One region of the Bacillus sp. V33-4 genome, then DNA from elsewhere that is predicted to be linked to it. Evidence: riboswitches for the same ligand, from Rfam matches in the RefSeq annotation. Region 1 holds a riboswitch; the other holds the start of a gene.
What was found. Region 1 has a riboswitch for cyclic di-AMP ahead of CVD23_RS06490 (APC family permease). Riboswitches for the same ligand answer to the same signal wherever they lie in the genome.
Positions count from the first base shown of each region.

Region 2: linked by a shared signal. The riboswitch ahead of CVD23_RS21215 (cation:dicarboxylate symporter family transporter) and the one ahead of CVD23_RS06490 (APC family permease) in region 1 are both predicted to bind cyclic di-AMP.

Region 1 covers NZ_PGVC01000016.1:53,556-65,461, forward strand. Annotated here, with positions in the region: gene CVD23_RS06470 (Bax inhibitor-1/YccA family protein) at 1-379, opposite strand, end outside; gene CVD23_RS06475 (MFS transporter) at 651-1,997, opposite strand; gene CVD23_RS06480 (hypothetical protein) at 2,066-2,338, opposite strand; gene CVD23_RS06485 (EamA family transporter) at 2,524-2,952, opposite strand; gene CVD23_RS06490 (APC family permease) at 3,149-4,975, opposite strand; cyclic di-AMP (ydaO/yuaA leader) riboswitch at 5,129-5,272, opposite strand; gene CVD23_RS06495 (hypothetical protein) at 5,422-5,550, shown strand; gene CVD23_RS06500 (nicotinate phosphoribosyltransferase) at 5,646-7,115, opposite strand; gene CVD23_RS06505 (cysteine hydrolase family protein) at 7,132-7,677, opposite strand; gene CVD23_RS06510 (diacylglycerol kinase) at 7,944-8,855, opposite strand; gene CVD23_RS06515 (hypothetical protein) at 9,098-10,039, opposite strand; gene CVD23_RS06520 (hypothetical protein) at 10,146-11,222, opposite strand; gene CVD23_RS06525 (hypothetical protein) at 11,222-11,695, opposite strand; gene CVD23_RS06530 (RNA polymerase sigma factor) at 11,692-11,906, opposite strand, start outside.
Region 2 covers NZ_PGVC01000079.1:21,886-33,791, reverse strand. Annotated here, with positions in the region: gene CVD23_RS21225 (helix-turn-helix domain-containing protein) at 188-943, opposite strand; gene CVD23_RS21220 (class I adenylate-forming enzyme family protein) at 980-2,497, opposite strand; gene CVD23_RS21215 (cation:dicarboxylate symporter family transporter) at 2,699-3,955, opposite strand; cyclic di-AMP (ydaO/yuaA leader) riboswitch at 4,090-4,234, opposite strand; gene CVD23_RS21210 (putative bifunctional diguanylate cyclase/phosphodiesterase) at 4,454-6,685, opposite strand; gene CVD23_RS21205 (cation-translocating P-type ATPase) at 6,908-9,514, opposite strand; gene CVD23_RS21200 (glycerate kinase) at 9,773-10,903, opposite strand; gene CVD23_RS21195 (CdaR family transcriptional regulator) at 11,057-11,906, shown strand, end outside.

The DNA of each region.
Region 1 (11,906 bases):
TAGCAAGCCCGATCAAGGCAAAAACACTCATGGACAGGAAGCCGCCGAGAAAGCTAAAATCTTCTTTAGTCTTTAGGCCAAATACGGCTAACCCGGCAAAAGCAGCTGTTCCCAGCAAGATTCCTTTCATCGTCTCCCCTGCACCAATTTCACTCACATAAAAGCTTAATGACGCATATAAAGTCACTCCACTAATGAACATGAATGCATACATGACTGGGTATGACACCTTTTTTCTCGTAAAAGTAACGATGAGCAATAATACAATTTCACAAATAACCAATGGCAAAAACCAAGCCGGCGGAACAAACTGGCCTGTAAACACGCCAACCGCGGCTACTGAAATAGCCATAAAAAAGACTCCTAATAATTTGGACATACTGCCCTGCTTACTTCTTCCTGTATAAGTAAAACTAGTACTCACTATTATCCCCTCTTCTCTTTCATAACATTGGGTTATTACATTATAAACATTGGACGAAAAACTTTTTTATCGTTAAATATCCTGTATCTTTTCGGCTGTCTTGGTTTAATTATAAACTATAAGTTTCCCAATGACTTATGATGCAGCAAAAAATGGCAATACGCACCACCGTATTACCATTCCTTACTGTGATATTAATACCTCATATTGAAGACCCACGCGCTATTCAGGCTTCAGTTGCTTCATCCAAAGTCTCTTGCCGAGATAAATTTACAGGAATGTCGTTATCCGGCAGCTCGGTTTCCAAATTTTTCACTCGTGGATGCAGGTATGCCAATAAAGCTGTCAACGCCCAACCGATACCAATCAAGGTGATAAACAACCCCATCCCTCTGCCTTCCCCCACTCCAAAAATAGGGCCAAAGCTGTCTGCCAAAAAGCCGTTTGCTGTCATTGCCGGTTCAAACACATAGTCAATAATTGGGCCGGCAGAAATATACGCAAGCGGACTTAGTGATAATCCAATCATTCTTCGCAAGGCGAATACACGCCCCTGTATATGATTGGGAACTTTACTTTGCCAAATTGCCTGGCTGCATCCATTAGTTATAGGCATAAAAAACGACGCGACTGCATTAGAAGTTGCAACTACAATGACAGATCCTTTTAAACCAACAACTGCAAGGGCCAGATCTGAGAGAAACCCAAAGCCTAAAAGTCCTCTTATTCGTTTCTGTGGCCCACCCCATACGCTCATTAACAGACCACCTAACAGCATTCCAATGCCAAGACAAGAGATTACCATTCCAAGTACAGTTTCATCTGTAAAAGATAATACATATGGCTGCAGCAAAATATTATAAAAACCTAAAAGAAAATTGGAGACTGCAAAGAAAACCAACAGCCACTTAAGACCTGGACGTTCTATAATATATCGCCAACCAAAGGCTGCTTCCTGTAACATCGATTTGTTCGATTTTTCCTTTTCATCACTATTTGCTGGAGTTGGGATTCTGATGAATAACAGTGTAAATAAAGCAACGAGAAAGGTGGAAAAGTCAACAATAACAATGCCATGCAGATCGATAAGCTTAAAAAGAACGCCCGCCAAAATCGGAGAAATAACGAGTGAGACCGATTCTGCTATTTGGACCATTCCACTTGCTCTCCCTAAGTGCGCCTTGGAAACCAATGTCGAGACGGCCGCTTGATAAGCGGGGAACTGCAACGAACTAGCCACTGAAGAGATCGACAGGATGATGTATAAATGCCAGATGGCTAGCGAATTTGTGCTGTATAACGCAAATATCAATAAAGTTCCGAGACCAGCTATTGAATCGCTAATGATCATCACCTTCCGTCTATCGAAACGATCGACGATTACTCCGGCAAATGGTGAAAAAACAATCGCGGGAAATGTGGAAAACAAAAGAATGAGTGAAAACATCGTCACAGACCCAGTTTCCTCTAGAACCCACACTCCTAGTGCAAATGCCGTTAACCCTGATCCAACGATCGACACCAATTGTCCTAACCAAATGAATAAAAATGTTCTAAATCCATTTGTCCCCACTCGTTGATCCTCCTGGTCCTCTTTTTTGTATAAAGAAAGTACAGCTCCATATCTTTTGATGTTTGCGTTCATGGTTTCTTCATTTTTCTTTTCCTGCCAGGTTTTATGACTGCCATTAATTCTCTTTTCAGCATTGCAGCTTCTTGATCGTTTAAGGTTAACTGCCCGGCAAAAAAGAGCTGTTGATCAACGTCCTCATCTGCTAATTTGCTAAGTGATCTTAAATATTGGTCGCGAAAGTCATTGATTGTTTTTCTGACAATATTTAATTTGTGATTGTCCCCTTCGTCCGCTTCCTCAATATCGTGCAAACGAATGCGAAAATCTTTGGCAACCGGCAATAATATTTTTCAAGGATCCCGCCATTGTCTCTCGTATCGGTTAAAACTAATAATCCTGATTTAACAAGTTCGCGCACATAGTCATGCCCCATTTGTATTCAACTTAAGTTTATCATTCAAATTATTTTGAATGAGTAAAAAGCTGCCCAAATTGACAGCTCCAACAATCCCTACATTTTATCAGATTAACTCAATGCTGTTAAAACGACTCCGATCGCAATAAGCGCAACGCCCAATCCATTTAACAGACTTATTTTTTCACCAAGGAACAAGATCGCCAAAACGGTGGCGAGAACGACACTCAGTTTATCAATGGGCGCCACCTGGGACACCTTTCCGACCCTGAGCGCCATGAAATAGAACAACCAGGATGTAGCCCCGGCGATGCCGCTGAGAATGATAAACATAAATGTCCGCTTTTGATTGATGATCTCCGGTATCTTCTGTAAATTCCCTTCAAAGGCAACAACGCCAATCAAAAACACGGCCATGATGATCGCTCTTACTGCGGTAGCCGTATTCGGGTCAATGTTTTGCAATCCAATTTTTCCAAATATACTGACCAAAGCAGCCGATATCGCTGCAAGAAGCGCATATATAAGCCAAAGCGACATAATTCCTGCCTCCCTTAAAATTTTCTCATCTTTATAAGTATGCTCCATCGTTCGTTCCTTATTATGTACTGTGATTACAGATGTTCCATCCTGATTAAATAGTCATAAATTTTATAAAAGAACTCTTCTTATTAAATTGTCCTGTTCCGTTACATAATAAAAGGCAGCTCTACATGAAGTAAAGCCACCATCCGCATTATTTTTTTAAATGATAAGGTACAGTCGTGACAACAACGTTTCTCCGGTACAGCAAGAAGGCGCGAATCAGTAAACTTGATTGGTTGTGAAGGATATTGTGCCAGCCCTTCTTAGGAATGAATTGTGGAATGATGACTGTGACCTGATAATTCGCTTCCCGCGCTTTATGTTCAACAATATCAACAAATTTCGTCAATGGATGAATGATGCTTCTGTAATGCGAGTGCAGGGTTACCAGCCTAATATCAGGTTGCCATTTCTTCCATTTTTCTTCAAACCTTTTCTCGTCTTCCCTTTCAAAAGCAACGTAAACGGCAATAATTTGGTCGGCTGACAGAGATTTTGCATAGTTTAATGAGTTCTCCACCACATGAGTAATCCCTGCGACAGGAACAATAATAACATTCCCTTCAATTGGTACAGAAGGCTCACAAGTCGTAAGCCGAAGTTGGTCTCCCACTGCTTCATAATGATTTCTGATTCTATGAAAGACATACACGATAACAGGTATGAAGATTAGCACCGGCCATACCTGTGAAAATTTAGTTAAAAAGAACATGATTGTGACTGTAAAGCTGATCACGGCACCCGTTGAATTAATAACGAATTTCGCGATCCAGCCTTGAGGCTTTTCACGAAGCCACTTCACCATCATTCCTGTCTGGGACAACGTGAATGGAATAAACACACCAACGGCATAAAGCGGGATCAGGTGTTCAGTTTGACCTTTAAACGCAATAATTAAGATGATAGAAAAAAGTCCAAGAATGATAATTCCATTGGAGTAGCCTAATCGGTCTCCTCTAATTGTAAACATTCTTGGGATAAATTTATCCTTGGCAAGGTTCACTGCCAGTAAAGGGAAAGCGGAATAGCCAGTATTGGCGGCAAGGATTAAGATCAATGCTGTCGTTCCTTGAATGAAGAAATACATGAAATTTCGGCCAAAAGTCTCTTCTGCAATCTGTGAGACAACTGTTACCTCTCCGCTTGGAGCAACTCCATAATAATAAGCCAGATATACAATTCCCGAAAACAACAAAGCAAGTAAGACACCCATCGCAATTAATGTTTTAGCAGCATTATTAGGGGCTGGATCTTTAAAGTTCGGGATTGCATTGGAAATGGCTTCAACCCCGGTTAAAGCAGAACTACCTGACGCAAATGCTCTGAGGAGGATAAATAAACTGATCCCTGCTACTGGCGCTCCAATCGGTGTATGCAAATCGGGTGAAACCTGTCCCGTTACAATCTTATATATACCCACACCAATTAATATGAATAACGCTAGAACAAATAAATAAACTGGATAGGCTAAAACCGAAGCTGATTCCGTTACACCTCTCAAGTTCAAGATTGTAATAAATATAACAAATACAATGGCTATGGAAACATTATAGCTATACAGGCTCGGGAACGCTGATGTTATCGCATCCGTCCCCGCAGAAACGCTTACCGCTACAGTCAAAATATAGTCCACCAACAAGGAACCCCCAGCGATTAACCCGGGATTTACACCTAGATTTTTCTTGGAGACCACATATGCGCCCCCGCCGTGGGGATAAGCAAAGATAATTTGCCTATATGACAAAATTAGTGCCGTTAACAGAATTAATACGCCAACTGCGATAGGAATCGAATACCAGAAAGCTGCAGCACCAACTGTAACGAGAACAATCAATATTTGCTCCGGACCGTATGCAACTGATGATAACGCGTCAGAAGAAAGGATCGCCAACGCTTTAGTTTTGTTAAGCTTCTGTTCCCCTAATTCAGTTGATTTTAACGGTCGTCCAATTAAAAGTCTTTTTATAGAAGAAATCACTGATTTTCACCGCCGACTAGTTGTATAATTTATTTTTCCCTGTTATGCAATAAAAAATCTCAGGCAAAACTAGACTCTAAAAATAAAAAAACGCCCACAAGCCATAAGATAATAGACCTGCAGACATCAGTTTTGTTGTCGTACAAGCTCCACCTTCCTTCTCATTAACGCTTACGAGGTTAGCTGTCGGATTCGGACCTTGAGTAGCCCTTCCTGTTATAGGATTCACCCCTTGGATTATGAAACAACCCAAAAAATCGGTTCCCCCGCACCATCTGGTTTCAGCGATTTAGAAATATGAAACTGCTGATTATGATACTCCTGTGTTGCAGAAAAGTAAATGAAAAAATTAAACCCCAGAATAGAAAGATTATGTTGTTGTGTATAATATAAATTCTTCAGGCAAAAAATAGTTTATTATATCAATATACGATAGGAGTATTTTGATGCATAAAGAAAACTATCCCTTGTTATCTGATGAATTTTTGGACGAAGTAGTCAAAGAGATTAATGATCTATATGGGAGTCCAACAACGGAACAAAATCAGCTGCCGAGAAATGATGATAGTGGATAATCAGTTCAAAGAAAAGGAACTGCATGTTGCTCCCGAATCTGGATTGCGTAAATCAAAAAAATGAGCCTGATCGGCTCATTTTTTCGTTGCACAAATTACTCTTCTGTTATCTTGTTCACTTTCTCTCTCACTTCATCAATGTTCCGCATTTTATTTTCCCAGCATTTTTGGCTTAAATCGACAGGGTATTCTTCAGGATTCAAAGTTCTTCTGTATTCGTCCCAGAGCAGGGAGAGATTTTCGGCTGCGTACTCGCGTAATTCTTCCAGGCATGGAAGCTCATAGACAAGCTGGCCATCTACATATATGTCTTCATGAAGGTCTTTTGCTGTAAAATTGGTGACAAACTTGCTGATGTACGTATGGACCGGGTGAAACATTTTCAACCGCTCTTCTTCTTGAGGATTTTCATCTTCCATCGCGATATAATCGCCTTCTGATTTATTGTTATCGTTATTAATAATCCGATAGACTTTTTTCAGGCCGGGAGTTGTCACTTTTTCCGGATTGCCGGAAATTTTAATCGAATCGGTCATATTCCCGTTCTCATCTTCTATCGCGACAATTTTATAGACAGCTCCTAAAGCGGCCTGGTCATAAGCGGTAATCAGCTTCGTTCCAATTCCCCAGCTATCAATCTCCGCTCCCTGCGCCTTCAAGTGCATAATTGTATATTCATCAAGATCGCTTGAAGCGACAATTTTCGTTTCAGTAAATCCTGCTTTATCGAGCATTTTCCTCGCTTCCTTGGATAGGTAAGCAAGGTCGCCGCTGTCAAGGCGGATCGCCTTAAAATTGATTTTATCACCAAGCTCCCTTGCTACTTTAATCGCATTTGGCACACCGGAACGAAGCGTATCATATGTATCCACTAAAAATACACAGTCTTTATGGGCGCTTGCGTATGTATGGAATGCTTCATATTCGTCCCGATATGCCTGGACGAGCGAGTGGGCATGAGTCCCTGCGACCGGGATACCAAACATTTTCCCGGCGCGCACGTTGCTTGTTGCCTGGAAGCCAGCCAAATAAGCAGCCCTCGTTCCCCAGACTGCCGCGTCCATTTCCTGCGCCCGCCTTGTGCCAAATTCCATTGCTGTTTGATCGCCGACTACATGCTTCACACGTGAAGCTTTTGTCGCAATCAAAGTTTGATAGTTGATAATGTTAAGGAGCGCTGTTTCAATCAGCTGGGCTTCCGCGAGTGGCGCGTCTACCCGGAGAATCGGTTCATTGCCGAAAACCAGTTCACCCTCCTTCATCGAGCGGATCGTTCCAGTGAAGCGCAAATTTCGCAAATAGTCGAGAAAATCATCATCGTATTTGGCTTCTTCTTTTAAATATTCAAGATCGCTTTCAGCAAACCGGAAGTTTTGCATATATTGAATAACTCGCTCGAGCCCGGCAAAAACAGCATAGCCGTTGCCAAATGGCAGCTTACGAAAAAACAGCTCAAATACCGCTTTCCGGTTATGCATTTTGTCACGCCAATACGCTTCCGCCATGTTGATTTGGTACAAATCGGTATGAAGCGCCAGACTGTCATCGTTATATATATGTTTCATTCCGTTCCCTCCATTTTTATAACACCTTTGCGCCAAGCGAATGTTCAAAATGGCCCAGTGCCCATTCATGCCCGGCTTCATTGAAAGATGCAACCGCATCTTTATAAACAGTAATGTTAAAGCCTTTGTTATAAGCATCAACCGCCGTATGCAGCACACAAATATCCGTACACACCCCGGCAAGGTGCACTTCTGTTATGCCGCGTTCGCGCAGCTTTATTTCCAGGTCCGTTCCGGCAAAAGCAGAGTATCTCGTTTTATCAAAGTAAAGCACATGATCTTTGTGTTTGTGTTCTTTGAACACATTATCCAGTTCCCCGTATAAGTCTCGTCCCTTAGTATTTCGAATGTTGTGGGGGGGATAAAATTTTGTTTCCGGGTGATATGTATCGCCGAGATCATGAACATCAATCGCAAGCACGACCAAATCACCGTTTTCAATGAACTCTTTTGTTAAGGAAACAATTTTGTTTTCAATTTCCTGCCCAGGCTTGCCGCAAGTAAGTGCTCCATCTTCTGCAACAAAATCGTATGTATAATCAATATTGATAAAAGCTTTCATCCAACCGCACCTCTCCCTTTATCAGTTTTATAATTTTCTTTAATTGCTAAACATAAAATTTCAAATCCGATTTTGCACCGCTGCTAATATATTCGCTTATCCCTGTGCCTATCCCTTCAAAATTGCCCGATTTTCCTGAACGAAGGGGACAGGCAACATTCCAACTTTCTCCGGCATTTTAGGGAGATGAGGTTTTAGAGATTGGAATAAACAAAAAAACAAGGTCATCGTATGCCTTGTTTTTAAAATCTTTTTGCTTTAGTTTGTTATGGTCGATCATTTGGGCGTATCTGATCAAGCGGCGCAAACACTTCAAAATGGCGATAAAGGTTTTCAAACTCGGCCGGCGCTTCTCCGCCCAGCTCTCCGTCGAGGTTAAGGAGCAGCTTCTCCGCTGAATGAACTTTAATATGGCTTGCTTTCGTATAAATGACATTGGCATCATTGACATGTTCACCGCGAATCGCCAGTGTTGCAACGCGGATAAAATCGGCCAGGTTCGTCTTTTTCAAGATCAGGAGTGTAAACAGTCCGTCATTAATCGAAGCATCTGGTGCCAGCTTTTCAAAGCCTCCAACTGAATTTGTCAGGCCAACAAGAAACAGCATCGCTTCTCCTTCAAACAGCCTTCCGTCGTATTCGATACTGATGTCGGTAGCACGAATCGATGGCAGCATTTCCATCCCCTTTAAGTAATAGGCAAGCTGGCCGAGCATTGTTTTTAATTTGCTCGGGACTTCATAAGTTAACTCGGTCAGGCGTCCCCCGCCGGCAATGTTAATAAAGTATTTTTCATTCATTCTGCCGATATCAACCGGGATCGTATCCCCTTTGACTATAATATCAGCAGCCGCTTCGACGTCACGCGGAATATGAAGAGCCCGGGCAAAGTCATTCGTCGTTCCCATCGGGATAATTCCAAGCTTCGGCCGGTATTCCTGCTCAGCCATTCCGTTGACGACTTCATTAATGGTTCCATCTCCGCCCGCAGCGACGACTAAATCATACCGGCGCTCGACCGCTATTCGCGCCGCTGCCGTTGCATCTCCCTCACTAGTTGTCGCGTGGCATGAAGACTCATAGCCTGCTGTTTCCAGCTTCTGCAGCACTTCGGCTAAATGCTTTTTAAATAACTCCCGGCCTGAAGTTGGATTATAAATAATTCTTGCACGTTTCATACTGAATCATCCTACTTTTAGAATATCAAAACATAACATAGTCAATTATAGCGCTTCCATCTTTTAACATGATAGCTTAACTGCACCCTGGAAAGCAATGATTTGCTAATCATTTTTTGGAGTAACTTAAAGATCATTTTACCCCTTGTGAACTCTTTTTACCAAATGTTTCGACCCGGTTTCTGGAATATCGTTCTATATGTTTAGCTTTTCAAAAAAGAAGAGCCCTTACACTGTAAGAGCTATGGCAAGCTATTCAGACTAACACTGTACGTATTCATAATATTGAGGCGATGCGTTCCTTCGCCCATTTTAAGAGAACCGTTTTTGTTAGGTTCTGTATATTCCTTAGCTGGGTCACCCGCAGATTCCTGATTCTCGGGACTGGAAACCTGCCACTCATGGCCCGTGCTGTTGAGCTCCTGGACTCCTACAGCAGATAAATTAATGTCGCTGTTCTCCTGCAAATGAACGGCTACCGAAGACGCACGATCGATGCTCCAATCGTTTTGCAAAGTGCGCGGCTTCATCGTAACCTCGTTTTCATTAGCGGCAACCTCCAGCTTTAAGTCGTTTGGAACCAGCAAGGTTACGTCCAGTGATGTGTACTGTTCGAATGGCCCTGTTTCACTTGGAAGGCCTTTAATACTCACATACAAAGAATCCCCTTTTTTCTGGACCGATAGGTAATCCTCGACATCCTCAACCAATACTTCATTTTTCCCGAGATGGGCGCGGTATTTCCCAAAAATCGAAATTTCTCTTTCCGTCGTTCCTTCGATCGTAATTGGGAAATTTTCGGTTTCGACAACAACCCGACTTATTTCTCCCTCAACGTTTTGCGAAAAGCCGGGAAGATCCAATGTTTTTTCTTGGCGACTGAGGGTTTCTTCTACCTTTTCGATCAATCCGGTTGAGCTTAAAACCGCAAAACCAATACCTGCTGTTCCCAATAAGCCTACAAACAAAATACTCAAGAAATCGTATTTTAAATAAGGCTTTTCCTGCTTGGTCAGAATCAAGAACAAGAGAATTTCAAGGCCGAGGACAACGAGCAGGGTCGGCCACCAGGCCATCATGATATTCATTAAGCTATACCCGAATATTCTCGAGACTAACAAAAAAATCCCGAGGAACAGAAGCGATGCTCCCATAGAAAAAGTTCCGACACGCCAAGTTCTCATTTCTCCACCTGCTTTCTCCGATTAGCATTCAGCAGCAGCCCGAGTCCTCCACCGAGCAAAAGCACCCCTGCCAACATTTTTCCTGCTTTCCCTTTGTCGATTTTTCTCATTTCGATACCTCCTCTTTAGCCGGTTTGCTCCCGAGCAGCAGCCTGATTCCCCCGCCAATCAGCAGAATGCAAACGATGGCTGTCTGGAAATAACGGTCAAACCAATACTGTAAATCAATATCGATCATGTCATAAAGCATCGGTGAAAGAGCCGGAAGTATCATATGCGTGGTCATGTAATATAAGCCAAGCACAACGAGGCCGATTCCGACCCATTTTTGATGGTTAATGAAATAAGAAATGATCGGAATATCCTCGATCGGGCCTTCCCCGTAACGGGTTGCTTTTTGCATACCGTCAAAAAAACTGTAAAACCAGATAATCGGAATGAGGAACAGGAAGATCCCCAGCCTTAAAACATCGAGAATATACATCGAAAACAGGAAGGCTGCCATCAATTGGACGCCCCGGCGCTGGTAACCAAGATAAAGATGGCCGGCCCCTGGAAAAATTGATAGAAACGTCGCAATTGCTTTGCTCTTTTTTCCCTCTTCTCTTCTCAATTCAAAATCTTCAAGAATCGTCCTGTCAATCAGCTCTTCACCACGCTGTTTTTTATTCAGCTGCTGAATCGCATCAAAAAAACCATAAAACCAGATAACAGGAGCAATTAGTAGAAAAACAAGAAATTCGCTGCGCCCGGTAAGAATGGATACAAACAGCACCATCACTCCGAGCCCGAGAAAAGCTGCCAGCAATGTCAGCCCCCGGTTCATCAATCCGAGTTGAAAATGTCCGACACCGGGGACAAAAGATAGGATAATCGTAAAAAAGCGTTCCGATTCTTCATTAGAACTGAGCTTTTTATTTTCTTCAAATTGAGCAGGCTGTTTATAAAGCTTTGACGCTGTAATCGCTGTGTCAATAAAATTCACAATGTAAACCAATAGCCCAGCCAGCGCAAACACAATAAATGATTCATTATAGCTGACACTGATCATCACGAAGGCAAACATCGGTAAGCCAAGAACCGCTACAGTGTAAAAAATACCCCTTAGTATTTTACCTAAATATAAAAGCCCTCCTCCAGGGAAAAATGCCAGCAAAAACGCAATCAGAGGATTTTTTTTCATTATTTATTCGCCTCCTTGTTTTTCATTTCAAAAGAATCTAGCCAAGTAAATGTTCTATCCATAATTCCCTCCGTAATTGAAGGCTGCTTTTCTTGAAAATTAGTGTTTTGGACTGTATCCGTATAGCGCGTAACAGATTGGAATACACCCGTTGCCATCAACAACAACGTCATCGCTGCTGCGAGAACATAATGGAATGCTGCTGTCTGATAATACCTTTTTTCTCTCTTAACAGGTTGTTTTTCCTGTTGCGATCCCTGTTTGACGATGGCTATTGACTTCATCACGACATTGGTAAAGTCCGTTTCAGCTTCGATCGCCGGTAATGCCGCTTCATCTTCAGATAAAGCGCGCATGTATAGATCCAGACATTGGTCGCAGGAGTAGAGATGATTTTCATATGTCCCGCGGACATCATCGCTTATTTCGTTTTTCAGATATTTTTTCCAGTCTTCTATCGAAAAATGGTTCATGAAAAATCGTCCTCCTTCCAATGTGCTTTAATCCACTGGCGTGCTCTGTATAACTTTGTTTCAATCGTTTTCACCTGGACATGTTGTTCTTCTGCCATTTTTTGATAGCTTTTTTCTTCTATGTAAAAGCCATAAATTACGTCCCGATAATTTTCCGGGAGTTCGTGAAGCCTTTTCCTGACAAGATCGCGTCTCTCCCTTGTAATAACCT
Region 2 (11,906 bases), on a different contig from region 1:
ATATTTTGACCTTTTAGGTTCAACATTTTTGCTAAAAATATTAATATTTTGCACAAAGCACATGTAATTAAAATGCGAAATTGGTTTATTCTAACTGATTTAAATAAAAAATGCCGATTGAAGCGGAACCAGTTTTGGTCACACTTACATTCGGCGAAGAACGTAATCATTCAAAATCAATTTTCAGCTATTTATCAAATAACTTAACAAAGTCGCCCCTATATTCAGTGGGGGTTTTTCCTTCCATTCGTTTAAACGTGGTAGTGAAATAGCTTGCATTTGCGAACCCTGTATTATTGGCAATTACTTCAATCGGGAAAGAGGTCATTTTCAGCAGCCTTTTAACTTGATTTAATCTGTACTTTTTCAGGTACTCAATGAATGAAATCTTCATTTCAGCTTTAAATAAACGACTAAAATAACAGTCACTGAGATAAACATGATGAGCAACCTCATGCAGAGTGAGTTCATCTTGGTACTTGTTGTGAATAAATTCCAAAGCGTGTTTGACCGGTTGTTTTGCAGCATCAACTGATTCGCTTTCTTTGCTCGCATCAGTCGAATGTTGAAACAGATCTGGAATTTGAAGCCTATCGACGATACTGAGAAGCTTTACTTTGGAAAGAGGTTTGATCAGGTATCCAGAAAAACCTGCGTTGATCGAAGACTCAACCATTTCAAACATTGTTAGTTGTGAAAGGACAATGACAGAAACTTTTGGAGATATTTTTATAAATTCTTTACCGAGTTGAATTCCATCAACATCCGGCAGTGATAAATCCATAATGACCAAACTCGGCTTTTTTTGCTGAAAAATACTTAATGCAGATTTTCCAGAATCAGATTCGTAAATTGACAGATGGTTATATTGGCTTTCTTTAAAAATTAATTTAATTTCTTGCCGAATTATTTTCTCATAGTCCAATATCAACAACCCTGCCATGTACATCACCCCTTCAGGACTAGTTATCCCATGCGTTTAGGTAGAAAGTAGATGTAATTGATCTATTGTAGTTTTCATTGTCGGTATTTCTGTTAAAATTTTATATATTCTTGGTCGTTTATAACTGGATAAGTGGTTTTTACAGTAGTAGTCTAATTCCTGGACGGTAAGTGTTAAATCACTTGGAACGATATAGGCGATAATGATCTGCCCACAATGTTGATCCTGTTCTCCCACCAGAGCGTCAGCTACCTTAGGGTTATTAAGCAATACTTCTTCGATCTCGTCAGGAAACACCTTTTCCCCTTCAGAAATCACCATATTATCTACCCGGCCAACAATAAACAAGTGCTCATCTTCATCTATGTAACCAAGATCTCCGGTAAAAAACCAATTGTCCTGAATTGCGTTTTCTAACCAGTCCGGCTCTTTCCAATACCCACTAAAAGCCTCAATAGACTCAATATGGACGATAATTTCTCCCACTTCTCCTCTTTTAACTAAATCTTCTGGTGTAGAAAGATTAACCTTGCTGGGATGGACTACCCTAATCTTCTGATGAGTACCAGGTTTCCCAACGCAGCCTGTTCTGTCTTCAAGTACAGAACAAGTGGCAATTGTGAAAATTTCTGTGCACCCATAATAATTAATAAAAGACTCTGGTTTTAATAACTGGATGCAATTATTTATAAGATCCTCCGACATTCGCGCGCCACCATAGGAGATTTTCTTTAGTGAGGATAAATCGTAATCTTTGATGTTTGGGTCATTTAAGAGCTCGTAGTATTTAGTCGGATTCATAAATAAACAAGTGACTTTTTCTTTAGAAATTAAATTAAGTAAGTCCATGGAATCAAAAAATGGGGGTGGAATGATATATGTTCCATTTAAAAAAATCATCGCAAGAATCATTCGAATTCCCCTAATATGGCAAATCGGCATAACACCCAAGGTTGTCTCGAAAGGTTTATATCTATTTTGATTTATGAAGGTTATCGTCGATGAATATTCGTTTTTATGTGAGCGTGGGACCCCTTTCGGAACCCCGTTAGTTCCCGAGGTGTATAATATCATTGCTATTTCATGATCATCAGATGTTGTAGTCTCAAAATCAGCTGCTCCCCGCAGGATCAATTCCTGAAAGCTAATATCACCGCCCAATGGTGAAATGCTTACGAAAATGGGCCTGCTGCTCAATTTAATTTTGTCCATATAATCGAAGCTATCGTAATCGCAAAAAATAATTTTCGGCTCGATATCATTGATACAGTATTGAACTTCGTTTATTGATAGGTTGTAATTAAGCGGGACGAAAATCGCTCCTAATTTTTGAACGGCAAAAAAAATTAGAACAGATTCAACTTGGTTTTGAAGCAGAACCATTACACGTTCTCCTTTTCGGATCCCGAGCTTTTGCATGGAAGATGCAAGTTTGTTTACTTCTAAATTCAATCTTGAAAATTTATAATGGGATTCTCCTGCAATTAAAGCAATTTTATCCGGGTGCTTACTTATGGCGATATCGAGAACTGTACCTAGATTCAGTTTTATCAACCCCAATTTGTTAACTTTTTATAATAGAAGTAATTTATTCGACATTAATATGCGACTTATAGTAAGCGCTCCCAAATTAAAATGCAGTGTGAAATGTCACAGGGCAGATAAATACCTTTTCGGAAAGTAGCTACTCATATTCAAATAGAAAAACAGCCAGGAAAAGGAATCTTCCTTCTCCTGGCTGTCTTTGTTCAGATATTATGAAGCTTGCTCAATTGGCTCCATTTCTTCCATTGGGTTGAATTGACCTTCCCATTTAGAAATGACAATTGCCGCAAGAGAGTTTCCTACCACGTTTACAGCTGTTCGTCCCATATCGAGAATTCGGTCGATTCCGGCGATAAATGCTAAACCTTCAACAGGTAAGCCAACAGTTCCTAATGTGGCTAACAGAACGACGAATGATACTCCCGGAACGCCGGCAATTCCTTTCGAAGTTACCATCAGGACAAGCATTAACGAAATCTGCTCGCCGATACTCATATCGATTCCATACATTTGGGCGATAAAGATGGCAGCAAGTGCTTGATACAGCGTTGAACCATCGAGATTAAAGGAGTAGCCAGTCGGAATTACGAAAGAAGTAATATGCTTCGGACATCCGGCTTTCTCCATTTTATCCATAATCCTTGGCAATACCGTTTCTGAGCTTGCCGTCGAGAAAGCCAATATTAACTCGTCTTTCAATATTTTAATCAATTTAAAGATACTGAATCCTGCCAGTTTCGCAACTACTCCCAAAACTACTATCACAAAGAAAATCATCGTTCCAAATACAGTAAGCACCAATTTCCCAAGCGGGATTAGCGATGTAATCCCAAACTTTGAAACAGTTACCCCTATGAGTGCGAAAACACCAAACGGAGCGAATCTCATGATTTGATTTGTTGCATAAAACATGGCGTCCGCAGTTCCCTGGAAGAAGGCAATCACCGGTTTTCCCTTTTCACCGATTGCAGAAATCCCCAGACCGAATATAAGCGCAAAGAAAATGATAGCAAGCATGTCACCCTCTGCAATGGCCGCAATTGGATTGGTTGGTACAATTTCTACCAATGTATTTACAAGCGATTTAGTTTCCTGAGTTTCAGCTGTGTCGACATAACTGGCAATATCGGTTTTATCGAGCTGGCTCATATTTACACCAGCACCAGGCTGGAATATATTTGCTGCAGCAATCCCCACAATGATCGCGATGGTCGTGATGATTTCAAAATATAATATTGTTTTACCGCCAATTTTACCCAGTTGTTTAATATCGCCTACACCTGCTACGGCAACAATGATACTTGCGATCACAATAGGCACGACAATCATTTTAATTAAACGGAGAAATATGTCTCCAATAGGCGTTAAATACGACGCAATTTCCGGACTTCCGTAAAACAAAGCCCCTACAATAATTCCGAGAATTAAGCCGATAAAAATTTGGCCGGCTAAACTAATCTTTTTCATCTAACATCCTCACCTTCTGTAATTTTCTATGCTGTAAAAGCAATAATCTCGGTGAGGGAAACACGATGGCTGCCCTGCTTCTACAAAAAAAAACACAGTTGGGAGTGTCTTTTTTAACAGAAACAATTTTCATGCTGTTCCCTCTAAGACGCTGACGAGGTTAGCTGTCGGGTTAGGACTTGGAAACAAAATGCCCTTTCACTCATGAATTCACCCCAAGCGGCAAAGCCGCTGAATTGGTTCCCCCGTTCTTCAATTAAGATTAAGCGTAAATAATATTAAAATAATATCTTAAAATTATTAAAATGTAAATATATTGCCCTTAACTTGTTTTTGGTAGATATCTCATCTCAAGAAAACACTGAAAATTCACACAAAATTATAGTATAAAGAAATGATCATTTATTTAGAGAAGTATTTCCATTTATTATTATGGAATAACGTTGTGTGGTTCCTATGATCTACCTGATATTCCTATCAAAACAAAAAAAGGCATCCCTATTTAATAGGAACACCATTCAGAGCAGTTGAAAGTATTTTTTCTATTTCATCTGATGGCAGAGGTCTGCTATAAAAATAGCCTTGGCCAATTTTGCAGTCATTTTGTTCCAAAAAGGCGACTTGTTCTTGATTCTCAATACCTTCGGCAATGACTGTGAAATTCAGATTATGTCCCATATCAATCATTGTTTTGACCATTGCTCCCTGATTGCTATGATTGATAATATCATCTACGAAAGACTTATCGATTTTAATGCCATCGATAGGGAGATGCTTTAAATAGCTCAAGGAAGAATAACCTGTTCCAAAATCATCAATAGATATTTTTATGCCCAGATCTTTTAATTGGTTCAGGATGTTTTCAGACCTGTCGATATTCTGCATAATGCTTTCGGTAATTTCAAGTTCCAGGTAGCGGGGATCCAGCCCGGTTTCATTTAGGACTTTCTTGACTAATTCGACAAAGTCATCGTCTTGAAGCTGGCGGACTGAAATATTCACGGCGATCGGAATTGCTTTATAGCCTTGCTGTTGCCACATTTTGTTCTGTTCACAGGCCTTTCTTAAAACCCATTTTCCGAACGGAACGATAAGCCCTGTCTCTTCAGCGAGCGGGATAAATTCGTCTGGGGAAATAAAGCCATGATCTGAATGCTGCCAGCGAATAAGCGATTCTACGCCGACAATTTTCCCCGTTTTTAATTCTACCTGTGGCTGATAATAAAGCACTAATTGTTCCTGTTCCAGAGCTTTTCTTAAACCATTCTCCAATTCCAGCTTTCGGGAGGAAAGCAAATGCAGTTGGTCAGTATAAAATTGAAAATTATTTTTCCCGCGTTCTTTTGCCAGGTACATGGCCGTATCAGCGTTTTTGAGCAATGTTTCCTCATCTTCTCCATCAACTGGATAGATGCTGATTCCGATACTGGTTGTAACAAAAATCTCTTGAGAATTAATTTCGAATGAATGAGAAAATTCGTCGAGCATCCGCTGAGCAACATTCACGGCTTTTTCCTTATCTGTATCTTCCAATAAAATAATAAACTCATCCCCGCCCTGGCGTGAAACCACTCCATCATTTTGAACAGCCAACCCGAGACGTTTCGCTACGAGTTTTAATAAAAGATCTCCAACCGCATGTCCCTTTGTATCGTTAATGATCTTAAACCGATCCAAATCCAGAAATAAAACCGCCAGCATTTGGTTTTTTCGTTCATTTAACACTTCATTTAAATGTTTCTTGAACATATTGCGGTTTGGCAAGCCTGTTAAGCCGTCATAATAAGCCATATATTGGATTGTTTTTTCTGCTTGCTTGCGCTGGGAAATATCCCTGCCGACGATCTGTTTTGCCGTTCGTCCTTCATAAAAAATCGGCATCGCTGTTATCTCAACATCAATTCTCTTGTCATCAAGACGGCGTGCTTGAAATTCAAACGTCATTTTTTCATCAAAATTTTCATCAAGGGTCAGCTCACGATGTTTAATTTGCTCAAGAATCGCAGGAGCAACAAGCTTCCAGATCGGCTGGCCAATTAATTCCTGCTGACTCGCAGCGCCAAACAGCTTGCTGCCCGCTTCATTGATATAATCTATTTGCCCCCTGCTATAGACGGCAATGATATCCGGCGACATTTCTACTAAACTTCGATAGCGATCTTCACTTTCTTTACGGTCGGTAATATCAAACAAGACGCTATTAAAATCTGATAAATTCCCATTTTCATCAACCGTTGGTATACCCCGATCCTGAATCCAGCGCACTTCACCATCAGAGCGTATAATCCGGTATACATTCGTGATTGGTTCCCCACGCAGAAAGCTCTGTTCTCTTTCGGCTAATATGTTTACATCCTCCGGGTGTATAACTCTTTTCCAGAGGGTATGATCCTGATAAAACTCGTCTAACGAATATCCGTATAATTTTTCAATCCCTGGAGTGATCAATAAAATGTCGGATTTTAAATCGTGTGACCATATGGCAACATCCAATGTATCGAAGATATTATTTAATCTCTGTCTATTTTTCTGCAATTCTTCCGCTGTCTCATCTGTTTCCTTGAACATGAAAGAAATCATTATTACGATTACTGAAATAATGGCCAAATCAATTATGTACTCCGAGACACCATTGGATACAAATAGAAGTGCACCTATTTCATGTAGAATTACAGCTAAAATGAAAAATCCCACAGCAATCATCACTCTATGTTTATGTAAATTCCCCATACTTTTCTTCCCCTTTGAAGTGATAGTAGACTATGAAGATTCATCGGTATTTCTCCGACTGTTTTTTAAACATATCAAAAAAGTAGATACACGACAATGCAGTATTTTCGGAAGGGGGAAAATATTTTCTTATAGCTCGTCATTCGGTTTTGGCGCTCATTACAACGGTTAGTAAACGACCTCCCTTTTCCGGAAAAGGGAGGCCATTATACTTTTCCATATTCATCTGCCGCTTCGCACAAAAAGCAATTTATACAGCTGAATGACGACTAAAGGCATTAACGATAAACCATATATGGAGAGAAGCTGCGCCCTGTTCAAAACAGCTACTTCAAATACATCCATAAGCGGTTCGAGCAATAGCACGAGATGCAATAATATGATGCCAAGGATGACAGCGTACCAGATGTATTTATTTGAAAATAATCCGATTTTAAAAATCGATTCCTTTGCTCTGGCGTTAAAGCTATGAAGTAATCTTGACAGGCATAAAGTGGCGAAAGCCATTGTACTGGCAATTGCAGTATCCCCGGTTGATAACCCGATATGAAAGGCAATAAGGGTTGCTGCCGCGATCAGGAGACCTTCAATGGTGACCCTTATGGCAAAAGCTTTGTTTAGCAACGGTGTACGTATGTCCCTTGGTTTTTCTTTCATCAGTTTTTCATTGTGCGGCTCCAACCCGATCGCGATCGCCGGCAGGCTATCCGTCAGCAAGTTGATGAATAAAAGGTGAACCGGGGCAAAAGGTACGGGCAATGCACCCAATGATGCGTACAGAACCGAAAGAATTGCTCCAGTATTCCCTGACAGCAGGAACCTGATCGCATTCTTAATGTTTTCATATATGCTTCGCCCGTTGGAAATCGCTTTGACGATCGTCGAGAAGTTATCGTCTGTTAAAACCATTGATGAAGCATCTTTCGCAACCTCTGTCCCGGTGATTCCCATCGCAATTCCGACATCTGCCTGCTTTAAGGCCGGCGCGTCATTTACTCCATCACCCGTCATCGCTACGACGTTCCCTTTTTCCTGCCATGCCCTGACAATCCTGATTTTGTGCTCCGGAGATACTCTTGCATAAACAGATATATTTTCAACCTTGTTCCTCAGTTCTTCATCAGTTAATTTTTCAATTTCAATGCCCTCTATGGCCTCAGATTCATTCCGTAATATTCCGATTTGCCTGGCAATCACACTTGCTGTGATGCGATGATCCCCTGTGATCATGACGGGCTTGATGCCTGCTTCAATACAGTTCTTCACTGCCTCTGCCGACTCTTCCCTTGGCGGATCCATCATCGCTGTCAGGCCTACAAAAATGTAGTTTGTTTCATCTTCAAAGCTGATATCCGGGTCTTTGACGCCTTTATATGTAAACGCAAGAACCCTTAATCCATTACTTGAAAAATCCCTGTTTACTCTTTCAATTTCCCGCTTATGCTCTTCAGTAAGCTCTGTTACACCCTCTGCGGTTTCGATCTTGACTGTTCTTGTAAGCAGTACATCCAGTGCACCTTTTGTAATCATCACGGATTCACCGTTGAATTTATTGACAGTGCTCATCAGCTTTCGATCAGCATCAAACGGGATTTCACCGATTCTTGGATAATCTTCTCTAATGGCCAGTTCATCCAACCCGTATTTTTCTCCAAAATTAACGAGGGCGATTTCTGTCGGGTCCCCCATTTCCTTTTTTTCCTCGGTAATCGAATCATTGCAGAGAAGAGCCATTAACAAAAGCTTTTTTTCTAAAGGCCGGTCCAGATTCAGTTCATTTTGATCCAGCACCTGATTGTTGACAAACACCTTTTGGACAGTCATTTTGTTTTGGGTCAAAGTCCCTGTCTTATCTGAGCATATAACAGAAATGCTTCCGAGACTTTCAACAGCGTAAAGTCGCCTAATAATCGCATTTTCCCTGGCCATTCTCTGCGTACCAAACGCAAGCACGATTGTTACGATTGAGCTTAACGCTTCAGGAATCGCGGCTACAGCAAGGGAGACGGCAAACATAAATGAGTCAACAATCTCACGACCCCTAAACAAATCAAGACCAAAGATAATGATTGCAATGATAATGATGACTATGGCAAGCTTTTTTCCGAAATCATCCAAGTTCTCCTGGAGAGGAGTTTTCTTTTCCCTTGCGGTACCGAGGAGACCAGCGATTTTCCCTATTTCCGTATTCATCCCGATTCCAGTTACTAAAACAACTGCTCTTCCGTAAGTGACGAAGCTGCCTGAAAACACCATATTTTTTCTATCACCAATCGGTACGTCATCTTCATCAATCGCTTCGACAGACTTTAACGCACTGACCGATTCACCTGTAAGAGAGCTTTCATTTACCTGTAAGCTATGAGATTCAAGGATCCGTCCATCTGCACTAACATAGTCACCGGCGTCCAAAAAAAGAATGTCTCCAACGACTATTTCCCTTGAGGGAATCTCGGTTCTATGCCCTTTCCTTAAAACTTTGGCTGTTGGTGAAGCAAGAGCCTTTAAGCTTCTTAGTGATTGTTCCGCTTTAATATGCTGGACTGTACCCAGTATGGCATTAATGATAACGACGATCAGGATGACAATCGTACTTTCAAACTTCCCTAAAAAAGCAGAAATAACGGCCGCAACAAGTAGAATAATGACAAGAAAATCTTTAAACTGTTCGAAAAATACTTGGACAGCGCTTTTTCGTCTCGCTTCAGCCAGCTCATTAAAACCGTACTGCTCACGCCTTTTTTGAACATCTTCCGTATTTAAACCTTGCTCAGTAACATCTAAATCTCTCATCACTTCTTCTGTTGATTTCCTGTAAAAATCACTCATTTCGTATCTCCTCCAGACAAGCAGAAAGCTCTGAATCAGGTTTTTTTTCAAAAATTATGTAAATGTATTGAAAAAAGCAGGGTATCTATTAAAAATGATGCTTTGCTAATTGTTCCCTAAAACATGGATTCTAATATACGGTTTGCTGAAATCAAAAGCCGATTCTTCCCTCGCTCAGAACTTATGAATACAAAAATGCAAGCAAAATAGACAGAGAGCCTGGTCCCATCTCTCTGTCTCAATGTTTTTCCGCAAATATTAAGGTGCCAAGTATGTGCGCATGACTTGCTCTGCGCATTGCTCGAGAAGTTCGGCTGCGCGTTCGATCGCTTCTTGAAGCGTCATTGGAGCGTTCACAATACTATGCACACTATGGATCCCATGTTCGTACAAAGTCTCAATTCCCTTTCCAATCGAACCAGAAAGCACAAAGACAGGAATTCCATGTTTCTTTGCTTCCTCCGCAACTCCCATTGGTGTTTTACCTGAAGCAGTCTGAAAGTCAATTTGTCCTTCTCCCGTAAAGACACACACGGCCCCGGTTAATTTTTCCGCAAGCTTTGTATAATCAATGACGATATCTATTCCCCTTTTTGTTATCGCCGGGAAAAACGCTTGAAAGGCCCCACCGATGCCTCCGGCTGCACCTGCACCAGGTTTATCATGCAAACGAATTCCGGTCTTATCTTCAACTAAATCAGCCCAATGCTGCAAATTAGCATCGAGAATTTCCAGCATTTCAGCTGTTGCCCCTTTTTGCGGTCCAAACACATAGGTCGCTCCATTAGCGCCGATTAACGGGTTTTGCACATCTGTGGCAATCAAAAATTGCGCATCGGCAATGCGCGGGTCAAAGTGCTGATCGTCAATTTCGACGAGCCGGGATAGCTCACCACCACCAAAACCAATTTCAGTACCGCTAGAGTCCAGCAATCTCATTCCGAGAGCCTGCAGCATCCCAGCCCCGCCATCGTTGGTAGCGCTTCCGCCAATAGCCAGAATAAATTTGCGGCATCCATCATCGAGTGCTTGTTTAATCAACTCCCCTGTTCCAAACGTCGTTGCAGCCATGGGATTGCGTTGTTCGGAACTGATCAGGCACAATCCTGAAGCACTCGCCATTTCAATGACGCAAGTCTCTTGATGTCCGAGAATTCCGTACGCAGCTTTCACCTCTTCACCCAACGGGCCCTTTACAATAACATCTACCTTTCGTCCGTTGGTAGCTGCCACTAAACTGTCCATTGTTCCTTCTCCACCATCGGCTGCCGGTACTAAAACCGTCTCAACGTCCGGCATTGCTTTTTTAACTCCTTTTTCAATTGCCAGTGCTGCTTCAAGTGCTGTTAAAGATCCTTTGAAAGAGTCGGGCGCAATAACCACCTTCATGCAATCTCCCACCTTGTCTATACGAGTTATATTTTTATTATAGTTTGCAGAAAGTTTCAATTCATCGGTTCATATCAACAAAAAACATTATAGAATTTGCGAATTTTTTGTCTATAATAAATAATAAACCGTTTATGATAAGGATGAACTAATATGTTAACCCAGGAGATGGCGAAAGAAATTGTTGAACAAACAATGATCCGCTTAAATCGGAATATTAATATTATGGATGAGACTGGAACGATTATTGCCTCAGGCAATCCAAACCGCATTAATCAAATTCACTTTGGAGCATTAGAAGTGCTGCGGAGCGGTCAACCTTTAATTATAAATGACAGCAATTTACACGAATGGAACGGGGCGCATCCCGGAATTAATCTGCCAATCCAATTTCAGAACCTTATTATTGGTGTAATTGGGATAACTGGAGATAGTAATGAGGTCAGGGAGTTTGGCGAGCTGGTGAAAATGATCACTGAAATGATGATTCATCAGTCGTTTATTGCCGCGCAACTGGAGTGGAGACAGCGTTTAAAAGAACAGGTATTTGAGGACTTGTTGAAGGATAGAGATAATATCGACACCATTAAACAAAGGCTCAATTTGCTTGGGATAGACATAGAAGCTCCCTATCAAGTCGGGTTGGTGGAACTGGGAATCAACCAGTTAAAAAATACAGAAATTATCCAGATATTCGAGGATACTTTTGTTGAAAAACAAGCACTCATTGGATTTTCAAACGCTAACCGTGTATTTATTTTAACTTCAAACATGCCAGAAACAAGGTTCATGCAAAAATTAGCGGCAGCTTCAAAGCAACTGAATTCTAAAAATATTTCTGTACGTATTGGAATTGGTTCAATTGCAAGCGATCAAACATGCATCCGCCATTCCTATCAAGAATCCCTTAATGCTCTATTACTGGGAAGCAACGAACAAATGATCACGACATATGCAGAAATTGAAATGAAGGCTCTCCTCGTTCACCTCGATGAACGGGCGA